2 regions of the Acidovorax sp. SRB_24 genome follow, and region 2 is predicted to be linked to the other one. Evidence: riboswitches for the same ligand, from Rfam matches in the RefSeq annotation. Region 2 holds a riboswitch; the other holds the start of a gene.
The links. A riboswitch is a leader RNA that binds a small molecule or an ion and turns the genes downstream of it on or off. The one in region 2 is predicted to bind thiamine pyrophosphate.
Positions count from the first base shown of each region.

Region 1: another riboswitch for thiamine pyrophosphate. It lies ahead of thiC (phosphomethylpyrimidine synthase ThiC); the one in region 2 lies ahead of B2J89_RS06450 (cytosine permease).

Region 1 covers NZ_MWOM01000008.1:60,850-68,095, reverse strand. Annotated here, with positions in the region: partial or broken gene B2J89_RS23185 (methyl-accepting chemotaxis protein) at 93-1,166, opposite strand; gene B2J89_RS04480 (methyl-accepting chemotaxis protein) at 1,393-3,072, shown strand; gene thiC (phosphomethylpyrimidine synthase ThiC) at 3,075-4,937, opposite strand; TPP riboswitch at 5,043-5,163, opposite strand; gene B2J89_RS04470 (hypothetical protein) at 5,194-5,370, opposite strand; gene lpxC (UDP-3-O-acyl-N-acetylglucosamine deacetylase) at 5,390-6,313, opposite strand; gene ftsZ (cell division protein FtsZ) at 6,430-7,246, opposite strand, start outside.
Region 2 covers NZ_MWOM01000012.1:79,726-86,971, reverse strand. Annotated here, with positions in the region: gene thiD (bifunctional hydroxymethylpyrimidine kinase/phosphomethylpyrimidine kinase) at 1-732, shown strand, start outside; gene B2J89_RS06455 (SH3 domain-containing protein) at 766-1,212, opposite strand; gene B2J89_RS06450 (cytosine permease) at 1,470-2,777, opposite strand; TPP riboswitch at 2,842-2,949, opposite strand; gene B2J89_RS06445 (3-hydroxyacyl-CoA dehydrogenase) at 3,044-3,802, opposite strand; gene B2J89_RS06440 (extracellular solute-binding protein) at 3,905-4,957, opposite strand; gene B2J89_RS06435 (phasin family protein) at 5,237-5,791, opposite strand; gene B2J89_RS06430 (thioesterase family protein) at 6,036-6,494, shown strand; gene B2J89_RS06425 (sodium:proton antiporter) at 6,764-7,246, shown strand, end outside.

The DNA.
Region 1 (7,246 bases), on a different contig from region 2:
ACGAAATCAAGAGCTACCAGCGCTTGATGGGCAAGCGCTGGAGCCTTAAAACGCTCGAAATCAACGCAGCGCGGCGGCGGCCACGCCCAGGCGCGTAGCCCGGCGGCGACAGGCGCCGCGCGTGGGCCGCCCTGCGGCGCGGCGGCGCTGCCGCCATCGAGCTTGAACTGGCCCACGGCCCGTGTGAGCTGGCCGGCCTGCTCGCGCAGCGATGCGGAGGCGGCGGTGGACTCTTCGACGAGCGCGGCATTTTGCTGCGTCATCTGGTCGAGCTGGCGCACCGACTGGCCGATCTGGTCGATGCTCTCGCTCTGCTCGGCCGCCGAGGCGGTGATCTCGCCGATGATGCCCGAGACGCGGCGCACGCTGCTCACGATCTCGCCCATGGTCTGCCCGGCCTCGCCCACCAAGCGGGCGCCGTCTTTCACCCGGCCGACCGAGGTGCCGATCAGTGCCTTGATCTCCCGCGCGGCCTCGGCCGAGCGCTGCGCGAGGCTGCGCACTTCGCTGGCCACCACGGCGAAGCCGCGGCCCTGTTCGCCCGCGCGCGCGGCCTCGACGGCCGCGTTGAGCGCCAGGATGTTGGTCTGGAAGGCGATCGAGTCGATCACGCCCGTGATGTCGCCGATGTGGCGCGAGCTGGCAGTGATCTGCTCCATGGTCGTCACCACCTGGGCGACCACGCTGCCGCCGCGCTCGGCCACGGTGGCGGCCGAGGTGGCGAAGTCGCGCGCATGGTGCGATGACTCGGCGTTGTGGCGCACGGTGCCGGTGAGCAGCTCCATCGACGAGGCGGCCTCCTGCAGGTTGGCGGCGGTCTGCTCGGTGCGCTGGCCCAGGTCCTGGTTGCCGGTGGCAACCTGGCCGCTGGACGCGGCAATGTTGCCCGCGGCGTCCTGCACCTGGCGCACCAGCGTGCGCAGCGCGTCCTGCATGCGCTCCATGGCCATCACCAGCTGGCCAACCTCGTCGTGGTTCGTCGCCCGCACCTCTTGGGACAGGTCGCCGCCGGCAATGCGCTCGGCCAGGTCGCGCGCCTGCGACAGCGAACGCGTGATGGAGCGCACGCTGAACAAGGTGAGTGCAACCAGCACCGCCAGCGCCAGCAGCAGCGCGCCGCCGATCAGCGCCGACATGCGGGAAGCGCGCGCATCCATGTCCTGGCGCCCCACGGCGCGAACGAAAAGTAACTGTATGCGTCTTCCGCTTGAGCAGCCGCAGGGTATTCACCGGCATGGAGTCAGTGTTCACGGCACGCGCATTGCCCAGGGATTGACAGCAAATTGTCACAAACAACCGGCACAGTCCACAGGGCTCGGGGCCGCTGGCCCCAGGTACATGTCTTGCGCGCGGCACTGGCCGCTCGCGCGGGCAGCACCCCTTCCTTCTCCTATGCTTTCGTCCACCCCCTCCGTTCCCTCCCCTGCCACCGCTTCGCGCGGCTCGCTGGCCAGCAGATTGCTGGCCGTCTTCTTCGCGACCATGGCGCTCGCGCTGCTGGGCTCGGCCTTTGGCATCTGGTCGCTGCAGCGCATCCAGCGCTCCACGCAGCACATGGTGGAGCACAGCGTCGCGGCCGAGCGGCTGGTGGCCGATGCCTACCGCTACCAGGCCATCAATTCGGAGCGCTACAAGGCCATCGCCTTGAGTTCAGAGCCCGAGGTGGGCGATACCCTGGGCGCGGACATTGCCGCGACGCAGCAGCTCTATGACGGGCGGCTCAGCGCCTTGGCCGACAGGCTGCAGGCGGCCGAGCACCAGCAGCTCCTCGCAGGCATCCGCACCGCCGGCAAGGATTTCGCGGTGGCCCGCTCCGCGCTGGTGGCGGCGCGCGACTCGGGCCTGACCGAGCGCATCCGCAAGGTCTATGCCGAACATTTCCTGCCGTCGTCGAACGCGCTGCTGTCGGCGCTGGGCACGCTGACGCAGGCACAGCGCGATGCCATCGATGCGCGTGCGCGCGAGGTCGCCAGGCTGGGCGAAGTGGCCCGGCTGGTGCTGATCGCCTTCAGCGCCCTGGCGCTGGCGCTGGGCACGCTGCTCGCGCTGTGGCTAGTGCGCAGCATCACCCGCCCGATCGCTCTGGCTGGCACCACCGCCGACCGCGTGGCCAGCCTGGACCTGCGCCACGACATTGCAGGCCATGGGCGCGACGAGGCCGGCCGCATGCTGGGGTCTCTGGAGGTGATGCAGCACGCCTTGCGTGCGCTGGTGCGGCAGGTGCGGGGCTCGGCGCAGAACATCAGTGCGGCCGCCTCGGACATCGCCAGCGGCAACAGCGAACTGTCGGGCCGCACCGAAGAGACAGCCACCAGCCTGCAGCAGACCGCTGCCGCGCTGGAGCAGCTGACCCACCATGTCGTGCAGTCGGCCGAATCGGCCCACCATGCGCAGGCCATGGCCAACGCCGCGACCGTGGTGGCGCAAGAGGGCGGCAGCGTGGTGGCCCAGGTGGTGGGCACCATGGAAGGCATCCACCAGTCCTCGCGCAAGATCGTGGACATCATCGGCGTGATCGACTCCATCGCCTTTCAGACCAACATCCTGGCGCTCAATGCCGCGGTCGAGGCCGCGCGCGCCGGCGTACAGGGGCGGGGCTTCGCCGTGGTCGCGGCCGAGGTGCGCAGCCTGGCCACGCGCTCGGCGGCGGCGGCGCAAGAAATCAAGGCACTGATCACCGCATCGGTCGAACGCGCCGAGGCCGGCGCCAGCCTGGCGGGCGTGGCGGGCAGCACCATGGAGCGCATCGTCGGTGCCGTGCAGGACGCGGCACGCCGCATGGGCGAAATCACCTCGGCCACCGCCGTGCAGAACCACGAGATCGCGCAGATCAACACTGCCGTATCCCGGCTCGACCAGATGACGCAGGAGAACGCGTCACTGGTCGAGGAATCGGCCGCCGCATCCGCCAGCCTGCGCAGCCAGGCCCAGGAGTTGGCGGCCCTGATCAGCCGGTTCGTGCTGCCGGGCCAGGATGCGCCCGGCCCGGTGGACCAAACCGCACCCGGCACGGCGCCACAGACGGCAGCCCCGCGCGCGCCGCTGCGGCTGGCGCAGCGGCACGCGGCCTGACATCAGGCCACGGGCTGGATCGGCACGTACAACTCACCGCCCGTGCCGCGGAATTCCACCGCTTTTTCCTGCAGGCCCCGTGCGGCGAATTCGCGCACCTCCTGCGTGATCTTCATGGAGCAGAACTTGGGGCCGCACATCGAACAGAAGTGCGCCACCTTCGAGGCATCCTTGGGCAGGGTCTCGTCGTGGAATGCGCGGGCGGTGTCGGGGTCCAGGCCCAGGTTGAACTGGTCTTCCCAGCGGAAGTCGAAGCGCGCCTGGCTGAGCGCATCGTCGCGCGCGCGCGCGCCAGGGTGGCCCTTGGCCACGTCGGCCGCGTGCGCGGCGATCTTGTAGGCAATGATGCCCTGCTTGACGTCGTCGCGGTCGGGCAGGCCCAGGTGCTCTTTGGGAGTCACGTAGCACAGCATGGCCGTACCCATCCAGCCGATCATGGCCGCGCCGATGGCGCTGGCGATGTGGTCGTAGCCGGGGGCGATGTCGATGGTCAGCGGGCCCAGGGTGTAGAACGGCGCCCCGTGGCAGGTGTTGAGCTGCTCGGTCATGTTGGCCTGGATCATGTGCATGGGCACGTGTCCCGGGCCTTCGATCATGGTCTGCACGTCGTGCTTCCAGGCGGTCTGCGTGAGCTCGCCCAGCGTGTGCAGTTCGGCAAACTGCGCCGCGTCGTTGGCGTCGCTCGCGCAGCCCGGCCGCAGTCCGTCGCCCAGCGAGAAGCTCACGTCGTACGCCTTCATGATGTCGCAGATGTCCTCAAAATGCTCGTACAGAAAGCTCTCGCGGTGGTGCGCCATGCACCACTTGGCCATGATCGAGCCGCCGCGCGAGACGATGCCGGTGCGCCGCTGCGCCGTGAGCTGGATGTAAGCCAGGCGCACGCCGGCGTGGATGGTGAAGTAGTCCACGCCCTGCTCCGCCTGCTCGACCAGCGTGTCTCGGAAGATGGCCCAGGTCAGGTCCTCGGCCACGCCGCCCACCTTTTCGAGCGCCTGGTAGATCGGCACGGTGCCGATCGGCACGGGCGCATTGCGCACGATCCAGTCGCGCGTGGTGTGGATGGCCTTGCCGGTGGACAGGTCCATCACGTTGTCTGCGCCCCAGCGGATCGCCCAGACCAGCTTCTCGACCTCTTCCTCGATGCTGGACGTGACGGCCGAATTGCCGATGTTGGCGTTGATCTTGACCTTGAAGTTGCGCCCGATGGCCATGGGCTCGACCTCGGGGTGGTTGATGTTGGCTGGAATGATGGCGCGCCCGCGCGCCACTTCGTCGCGCACGAATTCGGGCGTGATGATCTGGGGGATGCTCGCGCCCATCGGGTTGCCCATCAGGCGCTGCTCGCGGCCGGCGTCCGCCATGTACTGCGCCATCCACTCGCGCTTGCCGTTCTCGCGGATCGCCACGTATTCCATCTCGGGCGTGACGATGCCTTTCTTCGCGTAGTGCATCTGCGTGACGTTGGCGCCGCTGCGCGCGCGCAGGGGCTGGCGCTGCAGTGCGGCGGCCTCGGCGCGCAGCTGCGCCAGGCGCGCGGCGTCCTCGCTCCTTTGGCCATCATCGATCGCCGCGGGCGCGCGGCCTGCGTAGCGCTCGACGTCGCCCCGCGCTGCGATCCAGGCGCCGCGCACGCTGGCCAGGCCGCGCCGCACGTCGATGGCGACATCGGGGTCGGTGTAAGGGCCCGACGTGTCGTAGACGCTGACCTGCTCGCCGTTGGTCAGCAGGATGTCGCGCACGGGAACGCGCAGGTCGGCGTGCAGCTGGCCGGGCACGTAGGCCTTGCGCGAGGCCGGAAAGGGCGCACGGGCATCCTCCAGCAAGCGGGCGAATGTCTCGAGGGCAAGGGGGTCGGTGGCGTTCATGGTCGGTCTCCGGTGGATGGCAGGGATGTGCTCCGGAGTGGACCTGTGCTCGCCCCCCCGGTGGCAGCGCCAGGGGCAAGGTCCGCCTGCCGTCAAAAGTAGCAGGACAGAAAGATCGGCTCTTCTTACGCCGGTATCAACCGGATCAAGTTCGTCGGGTTCGCGGGCCAGTCTGGACTTCAGACCGCCCCCATCTCAGTGCGTCAGCACACCCCGGAGCAGCCGCGAGTATAGGGCTATGCAGAGCGCGCCCGCGTCAGAGAACGCGCTCGGCGATCAGCACCGCAAAGAAGACAAAGGCGGCGATCAGCGTCCACTTGAGGACGACAAAACCCAGGCGCTTGTAGCGCGGCTGGCCGGTGCCGGCATAGAACGCAAAGCACACCGCCGCCGCGAGCAACAGCAGCAGGACGGCCCAGCGGAACAGCAGCATGGCAGCGGGCCCTGTGCGCTTACCAGGCGCGCGCCGGCTGGGCAAAGCCCGGGGGGGCCAGGCGCTCGTTGTCGAAGCTCACCAGTTCCCAGGCGTCGGGCTGGGCGAGCAGCTCGCGCAGCAGCAGGTTGTTGAGCGCATGACCCGAACGAAACGCGCTGTAGGCGGCCAACAGCGGCTTGCCGATGAGGTAGAGATCGCCCATCGCGTCGAGGATCTTGTGCTTGACGAATTCGTCGTCATAGCGCAAGCCGTCGGCATTGAGCACCTTGTAGTCGTCCATGACGATGGCGTTGTCGAGGCCACCGCCCAGGGCGAGCCCGCTGGCGCGCATCATCTCGACGTCGCGCGTGAAGCCGAAGGTGCGCGCGCGCGCGATGTCGCGGCTGTAGTTGCCCTGCCCCAGGTCAAACTCGACGCACTGGCCGGTCGAGTCCACCGCGGGGTGGGAAAAGTCGATCTCGAAGCGCAGCTTGAAGCCGTGGTAAGGGTCGAGCCGCGCCCATTTCGCGGATGCCCCCTCGCCCTGGCGGATCTGCACCGGGCGCTTGACCCGGATAAATTTCTTGGGGGCGTTCTGCAGCGCGATGCCGGCGCTTTGCAGCAGGAAGACGAACGACGCCGACGAGCCATCGAGGATGGGAACCTCTTCGGCGGTGATGTCCACGTACAGGTTGTCCAGGCCCAGGCCCGCGCAGGCCGACATCAGGTGCTCGACGGTGTGCACCTTGGCGCCGCCCGCAGAGATCGTCGAGGCCATGCGCGTGTCGGTGACGGCCAGGGCCGAGATCGGAATGTCCACCGGTTCGGGCAGGTCCACACGGCGGAACACGATGCCGGTGTCAGGCTGCGCGGGGCGCAGGGTGAGCTCCACGCGTTGGCCGCTGTGCAGGCCCACGCCCACCGCACGGGTGAGCGCCTTGAGAGTACGTTGCTGAAGCATGCAGGGATTTTAGGTGCGAAGGCGGCACTTTGCTGCAGTGCACGCACGCCCTGGATTTATCGCCGCGATGGAGGATGGGGCGCGGTGCCAGCGCGGGCCGCGCCGCGGCTTCCCGCTCAATCGGCCTGCTTGCGCAGGAACGCTGGAATCTCCAGGTCGTCCATGCCGCCCGACGACAGGGCGTCCACGCGCGCCGCAGCCTGCGTGCGGTTGGTGCGCCAGACGCTGGGCACGGCCATGCTGCCGTAATCGGTCTGGCTCGTGCCGCCCGCAGAACCCAGCACCGTCGTGCCCATGGCCGCGCCCGCCACCGGCACCTGGTAGGCCAGGTTGTCGGTGCCGGTGCGCAGGCTGCCCTGCACCACCTGCATCGACTGGCGGCGCGCATTGTGGCGCGAGAGGCCGGTGGCCACCACGGTGACGCGGATCTCCTCGCCCAGGCTGTCGTCGTAGGCGGCGCCGTAGATGACATGCGCGTCGGGCGAGGCGTAGGCGTTGATGGTGCTCATGGCCAGGCGCGATTCGCTCAGTTTCAGGTTGCCCTTGGCGGCGGTCACCAATACCAGCACGCCCTTGGCACCCGACAGGTCGATGCCTTCGAGCAGCGGGCAGGCTACGGCCTGTTCGGCGGCAATGCGCGCGCGGTCGGGGCCGCTGGCGGTGGCCGTTCCCATCATGGCCTTGCCGGGCTCGCCCATCACGGTGCGCACGTCTTCGAAGTCGACGTTCACATGGCCGTACTCGTTGATGATTTCGGCGATGCCGCCCACGGCGTTCTTGAGCACGTCGTTGGCGTGCGCAAAGGCTTCGTCCTGGGTGATGTCGTCGCCCAGCACATCGAGCAGCTTCTCGTTGAGCACCACGATCAGCGAGTCAACATTGGCCTCGAGCTCGGCCAGGCCGTTGTCGGCGTTGGTCATGCGGCGCCCGCCC
Region 2 (7,246 bases):
GGCTGCTACGGCATGACCGCCATCAGCGCGATCACCGCGCAGAACACGCAGGGCGTGCGCGCCATCCACGGCATTCCGCCCGACATGCTGCGCGCGCAGATCGACGCCGTGGCTGAGGACATCGGCGTGGACGCCGTCAAGATCGGCATGCTGCACTCGCCCGAGGTGGTGCGCGTGGTCGTCAAGGCGATTGCCCGCCACCAGATGCTGCAGGTGGTGCTCGACCCCGTCATGGTCGCCACCAGCGGCGACCGCCTGATGTCGCAGGAGACCGTGGGCGTGCTGGTGGAGGAGCTGTTTCCGCTGGCCACCGTCGTCACGCCGAATCTTGACGAAGCGGCGCTGCTGCTGGGCCGCACCATCGACGGTGCCGATGCACTCGACGATGCGGCCAGCGCGCTGCTGGCGCTGGGCGCGCCGGCCGTGCTGCTCAAGGGCGGGCACCTGCCCGGCGACACCGTGATCGATGTGCTGGCGCTGGCCGGCGGGGGGCGGCTGCGCCTGCAGTCGCCGCGCATTGCCACGCACAACGGCCACGGCACGGGCTGCACGCTGTCGTCGGCCATTGCCGCGCACCTGGCACTGGGCCTGCCGCTGCCGCAGGCGGTGGAACAGGCGCGCGCCTACGTCCTGGGCGCGATCGCCGCCGGCGCCGCGGTGTGCACCGGGCACGGGCACGGGCCGCTGAACCACGGCTATGCGCCCGTGGCGCAGCGCGTGCTGCACCATTGAGCTGGCGGGCCCGCGAGCCCGCCCGGTCTTTGCTTACCAGCCCCAGGCCAGCCGCCGCGCGATCCAGCCCTTTTGCCCGCCTTCGCGCTGCACCTGCGCCCAATCGCCCGATTTTTTCAGCGTCTTCACGACCTCGTGCTGGTCCAGCTGGCCCACGCGCCGGTGCTGCTGGCCGGGGCCCGCGCGCAGGTTTGCCGTGTGGGCGGTGACCACCATGTGCGGCACCTTGTGGGTCAGCGGGGCATGGATCCAGCCCAGCGTGGCCTCGTAATCCTTCACCCGCAGCCACTGGCCCTTGCGCTGCAGGACCTGCAGCGGGTAGCCCGAGGCCAGCTCCCACAGCGTGGCCGAACGGGTCGTGGGCGTTTCGCGCACGTTCACGCTGGAGCCCTTCACGCTGACGAATTCTTGCGCGCGTGCGGCGGCGGCCGCGGGCAGGCTGGACAAGGCGGCGGCTGCAGCCAGGCCAAGGGCGGCCACGGAAAGCGAGAGACGGCGGGACAGAAACAGCACGGGAACAACACTCCTTTGAGACAAACGCATGGGATCCATGCGCCCGGTCCGACAGGGCGCTGCCGGTGAAGTTCCTGCACTTTCGATAAAAAGTGAGCTGCTGGCGCTGGCACAGCTTGGGTTTCAGGTGGGTTTTGCTCTGAATCCCAGGACCAGCGTGCGCACAGTGCTCATCTTTGAATAGCGCTGCGCGGGCGCGGGGGGCCGACGCGGGGCCGCGCTTGTCAGGCCTGCCGCGCGCCTGCGGCCAGCGTGCCGGCGCCGGGCCGGGTGCGCGTGGCATAGGCCAGCACGAAGCACAGCGCGAGCGTCGGCAGGGCCGAGCCCAGCGCCGGCGCGAGTCGGGGCACCAGGTGGTAGAACGCGATGCCCGCCAGCCACAGCGCGATCGGCGCGGCATGCGCCTGGCGTGCCTGCGCCAGCAAGGCCGCAGCGCTGGCGCCAAAGGCCAGGCGCCCCAGGATCACGCCAAACAGCGGCACGAAGACCGAGCTGAGCAGCAGCAGGAAGGGTTCGAGGCTGTGCATCGGCAGCACCAGCGCCAGCAGCGTGCACAGCAGCGCGATCGCGATGCCCCAGCGGCGTACGCTCCAGCGCGGCCGCAGGGCGTGGGCCGAGACGGCGCCTGAATAGGCGTCGCCATAGGCGTTGTCGACTTCGTCGATGAGGATCAGCGACAGCGCGATCAGCCCGCCCTGCGCCAGCAGCAGCGCGGTCACCAGGTCCTGGCTGGGCAGCACCAGCGCGACGAGCACGCCAAGCGCATAGCACCAGATGTTGGCCAGCGCATAGCCGGCCCAGGTGCCGCGCAGCGCCGCGCGGCCGCTGGTGCCGTGGCGCGCATAGTCGGCGACCAGCGGCAGCCAGCTGATCGGCATGGCGATCACCAGGTCGAGCGCGGGCATCACGCCCATGCCGCCTTCGCCGCGGCGCTGCCAGAGGTCTGCCAGGCCCTGTGCCTGCGCCAGCGACAGGAACTGCCAGCTCAGCCACACGAGCGACAGCACCACCAATGGCAGCGCCACGCGCGCGATGATGCGGCGCACCAGCTGCACCATGGAGCCGCTGATGAGCAGCGTCACGACACCGCCCCACAGCAGCGTGGCGAGCACCGGCCAGTGGGGCGCCAGCAGGCTGCCCGACTGGCGGCCGATGGCGACGGTGGCGTCGCGCATCACCACCAGTTCGAAGGTGCCCCAGCCGATCAGCTGCACGATGTTGAGCACGATGGGCAGGCGCGCGAACGCGCGGCCGTACACCGCGTGCATCAGCCCGGCGCTGGCCAGGCCGCTGTCGCAGCCGATCTTGGCCACCCAGCCGAGCAGGCCGGCGCCGAGCAGCGAGCCGAACACGATGGCCAGCAGCGCGTCTTGCGTGCCCATGGCGGGCATCAGGTAGGCGCCCACCTGCATCACCAGCAGGCCTACGCCCAGGCTGAACCACAGCGAGGCGTGGTCGTGCCACTGGAACACGCGCCGGTCGGCGGAAATGGGGGCCAGCGCCTCGTTGGCGGGGGTGGCGGGCTGTGTCATGAAAAGGCTCCGTGCGGTGCGCGCGCGGGGCGGGCCAAGGGCACGGCGGCCCGTGGGCGGGGCGGTGCTGTGCGGCCGGCTTCCCTGCGCGAGGATGATCTCAACAGGTTCAAAGGGACTTTCTCAGCCGCCCGGTCCTCGAAAGATCCCGGCGACACCCCCAGCGGTCGTGTCCGGCAAGCCACCGGACACGGCGCGATTGTAGGGGTGCCCCGGATGTCCTGCTGCGCGCGGGGCCGTTCACGCGCGGGCCCGCCGCCCGGCCTTCAGCGGGGCGCCAGGCGGATGGCGCCGTCGAGGCGAATCACTTCACCGTTGAGCATGTCGTTTTCGAAGATATGCCGCACCAGCTTGGCGTAGTCCTGCGGCGTGCCCAGGCGGCTCGGGAAGGGCACGCCGGCGGCCAGCGCATCCTGCACCTCCTGCGGCATGCCAAACAGCATCGGCGTGCCGAAGATGCCGGGGGCAATCGTCATGTTGCGGATGCCGCTGCGGGCCAGGTCGCGGGCGATGGGCAGGGTCATGCCGACGATGCCGCCCTTGGAGGCGCTGTAGGCGGCCTGGCCGATCTGCCCGTCGTAGGCGGCGACGCTGGCGGTGGAAATCAGCACGCCGCGCTCGCCCGTGGCTTCGGGTTCGTTCTGGGACATCGCTTCGGCCGCCAGGCGGATCATGTTGAAGCTGCCGACCAGGTTCACCGCGATGGTCTTGCTGAACGCGGCCAGGCTGTGGGCGCCGTTCTTGCCCACGGTCTTTTCGGCCGGGGCGACGCCGGCGCAGTTGACCAGGCCCATCAGCTTGCCCAGGGACACGGCCTGCGCCACCACGGCCTGGCCGTCGGCTTCGCTGCTGACGTCGCAGCGCACGAAGGCGCCGCCAATGTCCTGGGCCACCGCCGCGCCCTTGTCCGCCTGCATGTCCGCGATGACGACCTTGCCGCCCTGCGCGGCCAGCATGCGTGCCGTGCCTTCGCCCAGGCCCGATGCGCCGCCGGTCACGATGAATACCTTGCCCTGAATGTCCATGCCGTATCTCCAGTGAATGACGTTGACGTAAACGTAAATTATGGCGGATGCGGCACGCGAAAAAAAGCCCGGCAGGGCCGGGCGCGGGGAGGGGTGCAGGGCTTATTTGAAGCCGACGCGGTCCAGCATCTGCTGCACCTTGGTCATGTTGGCGCCCACGGCGCTGATCGGGATGGTCTCGCTCTTGAACGGCTTGCCGCCGGTCATGGCCTTGAGCGCGGGGTTGGCGATGTCCACGCCCTTGGCGGCGGGCCATTCGTTGTTGCCGTTGGCAAAATAGTTCTGCGCTTCAGGGCTCGCGAGGTACTCCATGAACTTGATTGCGTTGGCGCGGTGCTTGGCGTACTTGGCGACGGCGCCGCCCGCGATGTTCAAGTGCGTGCCCCACGACTGCTGGTTCGGAAACACCACGCCGACCTTGTTGGCCACGGCAATGTCTTCGGGTTTGTCCGAGCGCATCAGGCGCGCCAGGTAGTAGCTGTTGGTCACGCCGATCTGGCATTCACCCGACGCCACGGCCTTGATCTGGTCGGTGTCGCCGCCCTTGGGGTCGCGCGCCAGGTTGGCCACCATGCCCTTGAGCCACTCCTGCGTCTTTTGCTCGCCCATGTGCTCGGTAACGGCGCCAAACAGGCTCAGGTTGTAGGGGTGCGAGCCCGAGCGGATGCACAGCTTGCCCTTGTTCTTCGGGTCGCCCAGCTCCTCGTAGGTGTCCACGTCCTCGGGGTTCATCTTGACCTTGTTGTAGACGATGACGCGCGCGCGGGTCGACAGGCCGAACCACGAAATGCCGCCGTCTGCGGCCGGCAGGCTGCGCAGGTTGGCCGGGATGGCGTCTTCGAGCACCTTGGACCTGATCGGCTGGAACAGCCCGTCGACCTCGCCGCGGTACAGGCGCGCCGCGTCGACCAGCAGGATCACATCGGCGGGGGAGGCCGAGCCCTCGGCCTTCAGGCGTGCCAGGATCCCGGCATCGTCGGCATCGACGCGGTTGATCTTGATGCCCGTGGCTTGGGTGAAGCCGCTGTAGAGCGCTTCATCGGTGGCGTAGTGGCGTGCCGAATAGAGGTTGACGACGTTCTCTTGGGCCTGCACGAAACCGCTGGCTGCGAGCAGGAAACAGGCTGCTGCGGCAGCCGTGGAGATTTTTTTCATGGGAAGGGCGAAGGAGGAATGGTAACGGGTGCAATGGTAAAGCAAACGCGAACCATTCGCAATACTGCCTGCGCGGTTGTGTTTTTTCGGCGGCACCCGGTCCCTGGGTCGCGCAAAAAAAAGCCCGGTCGAGACCGGGCTTGAACGAATCCCTGAAACCCGTGTTTCGAGAGGATCCGAGGAGACAACTGGGGTCCCGGCGGCGCCGGGACAGTGTTCGCATTATCAGGGTAATCCCTGCTTTGTGTCCAGCGCCTTGTGGCTGGACAGGCGCATGGCTCAGCGCTGCTTGCGGGCACCCGCAGCCGACTTGGCTGCGTCGGCGGCCGTGGTGGCCACGGCGTTGAAGTTGGCTTCAGCGGCGTCGGTGGCCTGCTTGACGGCCTTTTGCACCGATTCGAACGCGTTGTTGGCGGCCGACACGGCGCTCTTCATCACGGCCACGGCCGTTTCCGAGCCGGCGGGTGCGTTCTTCGACGCCGAGTCCACCAGGGTGGCGAAGTTCTTCTGCACTTCGGCGGTCTGCGACTCGACGGCCTTGCTGAATTCACCGCCGGTGCCCGAGGCGATGTCGTACAGGTGGCGGCTGTAGGAAGCTGCCTTCTCGGCCAGGGGCTGGAACAGGCCGGCCTGCAGGGCGATCAGTTCTTGTGCGTCCTTGACGCTGAGCACGGCCTGGGCGTGGCTGGCGGCCTCGTTCAGTGCGGCGCGCGAAGCGGTCACGTTCAGTTCGACCAGCTTTTCCACGCCTTCAAAGGCTTTGCTGGTCAGACCAAACAGGGTTTCGATGTTGGCTTTGTGTGCGGCCAGGATTTGTTCAGCGGTCAGGGACATGTGAGATCTCCAAAAGAAAGGAAAAGTCGAAAGCGACTGTGGTTCACAAATATCTGCGCTGGCATGCTTTCCGGGCCATGTTGCAGTGCAGCATAGTGCGGATTCTAGGGGCGACGGTGGCCGACACGCAAGCACTTTTTGTTGCGTTGCAACAAATTACGTTTTCTGTCCTTTGTTACGTCAAAACGACGGACTGCGGTCCCTTGCCGGAGGGCCTGTTGCCGCGCTGGCAAAATCCACGGCCATGAACACGACAGCGACCCCGGCGCGCCCTGCGCCCCAGCCGCGCAGCGCCTACGCCGCCTTTCGCCCCATCAGCACGCGCTGGGCCGACAACGATGTGTATGGGCATGTGAACAACGTCGTCTATTACAGCTGGTTCGACACCGCGGTGAACGCCCACCTGATCGAGCAGGGCGCGCTCGACATCCACGCGGGCCGGACCATCGGGCTGGTGGTCGAGACGCAGTGCAACTACTTTGCCCCGCTCGCCTTTCCGCAAACGGTGGAAGCGGGCATCCGCGTGGCGCGCCTGGGCAGCACGAGCGTGCGCTATGAAGTGGGGCTGTTCGCCCAGGGCGAGGCGCTGACGGCGGCGGCCGGGCATTTCATCCATGTGTACGTGGACCGCGCCACGCGCCGGCCCGCCGCGCTGTCACCGCGCCTGCACGGCGTGTTGCAGGCGCTGGTGCTGCCGGGCTGATATTTTGCTCTGGTATCAGGAGCTGCCAGCACATTCTGGGTATGCGCTCAAGCCGGTTTTGACCATATTTTTTTCGCAGCGGGCAGGGCGCGTTGCGATTGGCCTGGCGTGTCCGGGCCATGGCCTACACTTTCGCGTTGCCCGCGGCCGACGCGGCCAGGCGCTCGGGGCGCTGGCAGCGCATGCTGTGGCGCGGTACGCCGCGCCGGCCTGCCGTCCACAGCCCATTTCCGTGCGCCTGTTTTCAATATAACGAGGGAGACCCACGCATGAAGCATTTCCGCTGGCTGCTCATGGCCACACTGTCGGCCTTGCCCGGCCTGGCGCTGGCCGCCGACATCGATGGCAGCCGCCTGGCCCTGTGGTGGGGCGTGCCGTTTGCCGGCGTTCTGCTGTCGATCGCGCTTCTGCCGCTGCTGGCACCCATTTTCTGGCACCACCATTACGGCAAGGTGGTGGCGGGCTGGGCGCTGGCCTTTCTGCTGCCGTTTGCCGCGGTCTTCGGCCCGGCGGCGGCCGGCGCGAGCCTGGTGCATGCGCTGCTGGCCGAATACATTCCGTTCGTGATCCTGCTGACGGCGCTGTTCACGGTGGCGGGCGGCATCTACATCCGCGGCAACCTGCAGGGCAGCCCCGGGCTCAATACCGCCATCCTGGCCATCGGCGCCGTGCTGGCCAGCTTCATGGGCACGACCGGGGCGTCGATGCTGCTGATCCGCCCGCTGATCCGCGCCAACGACCAGCGCAAGCAT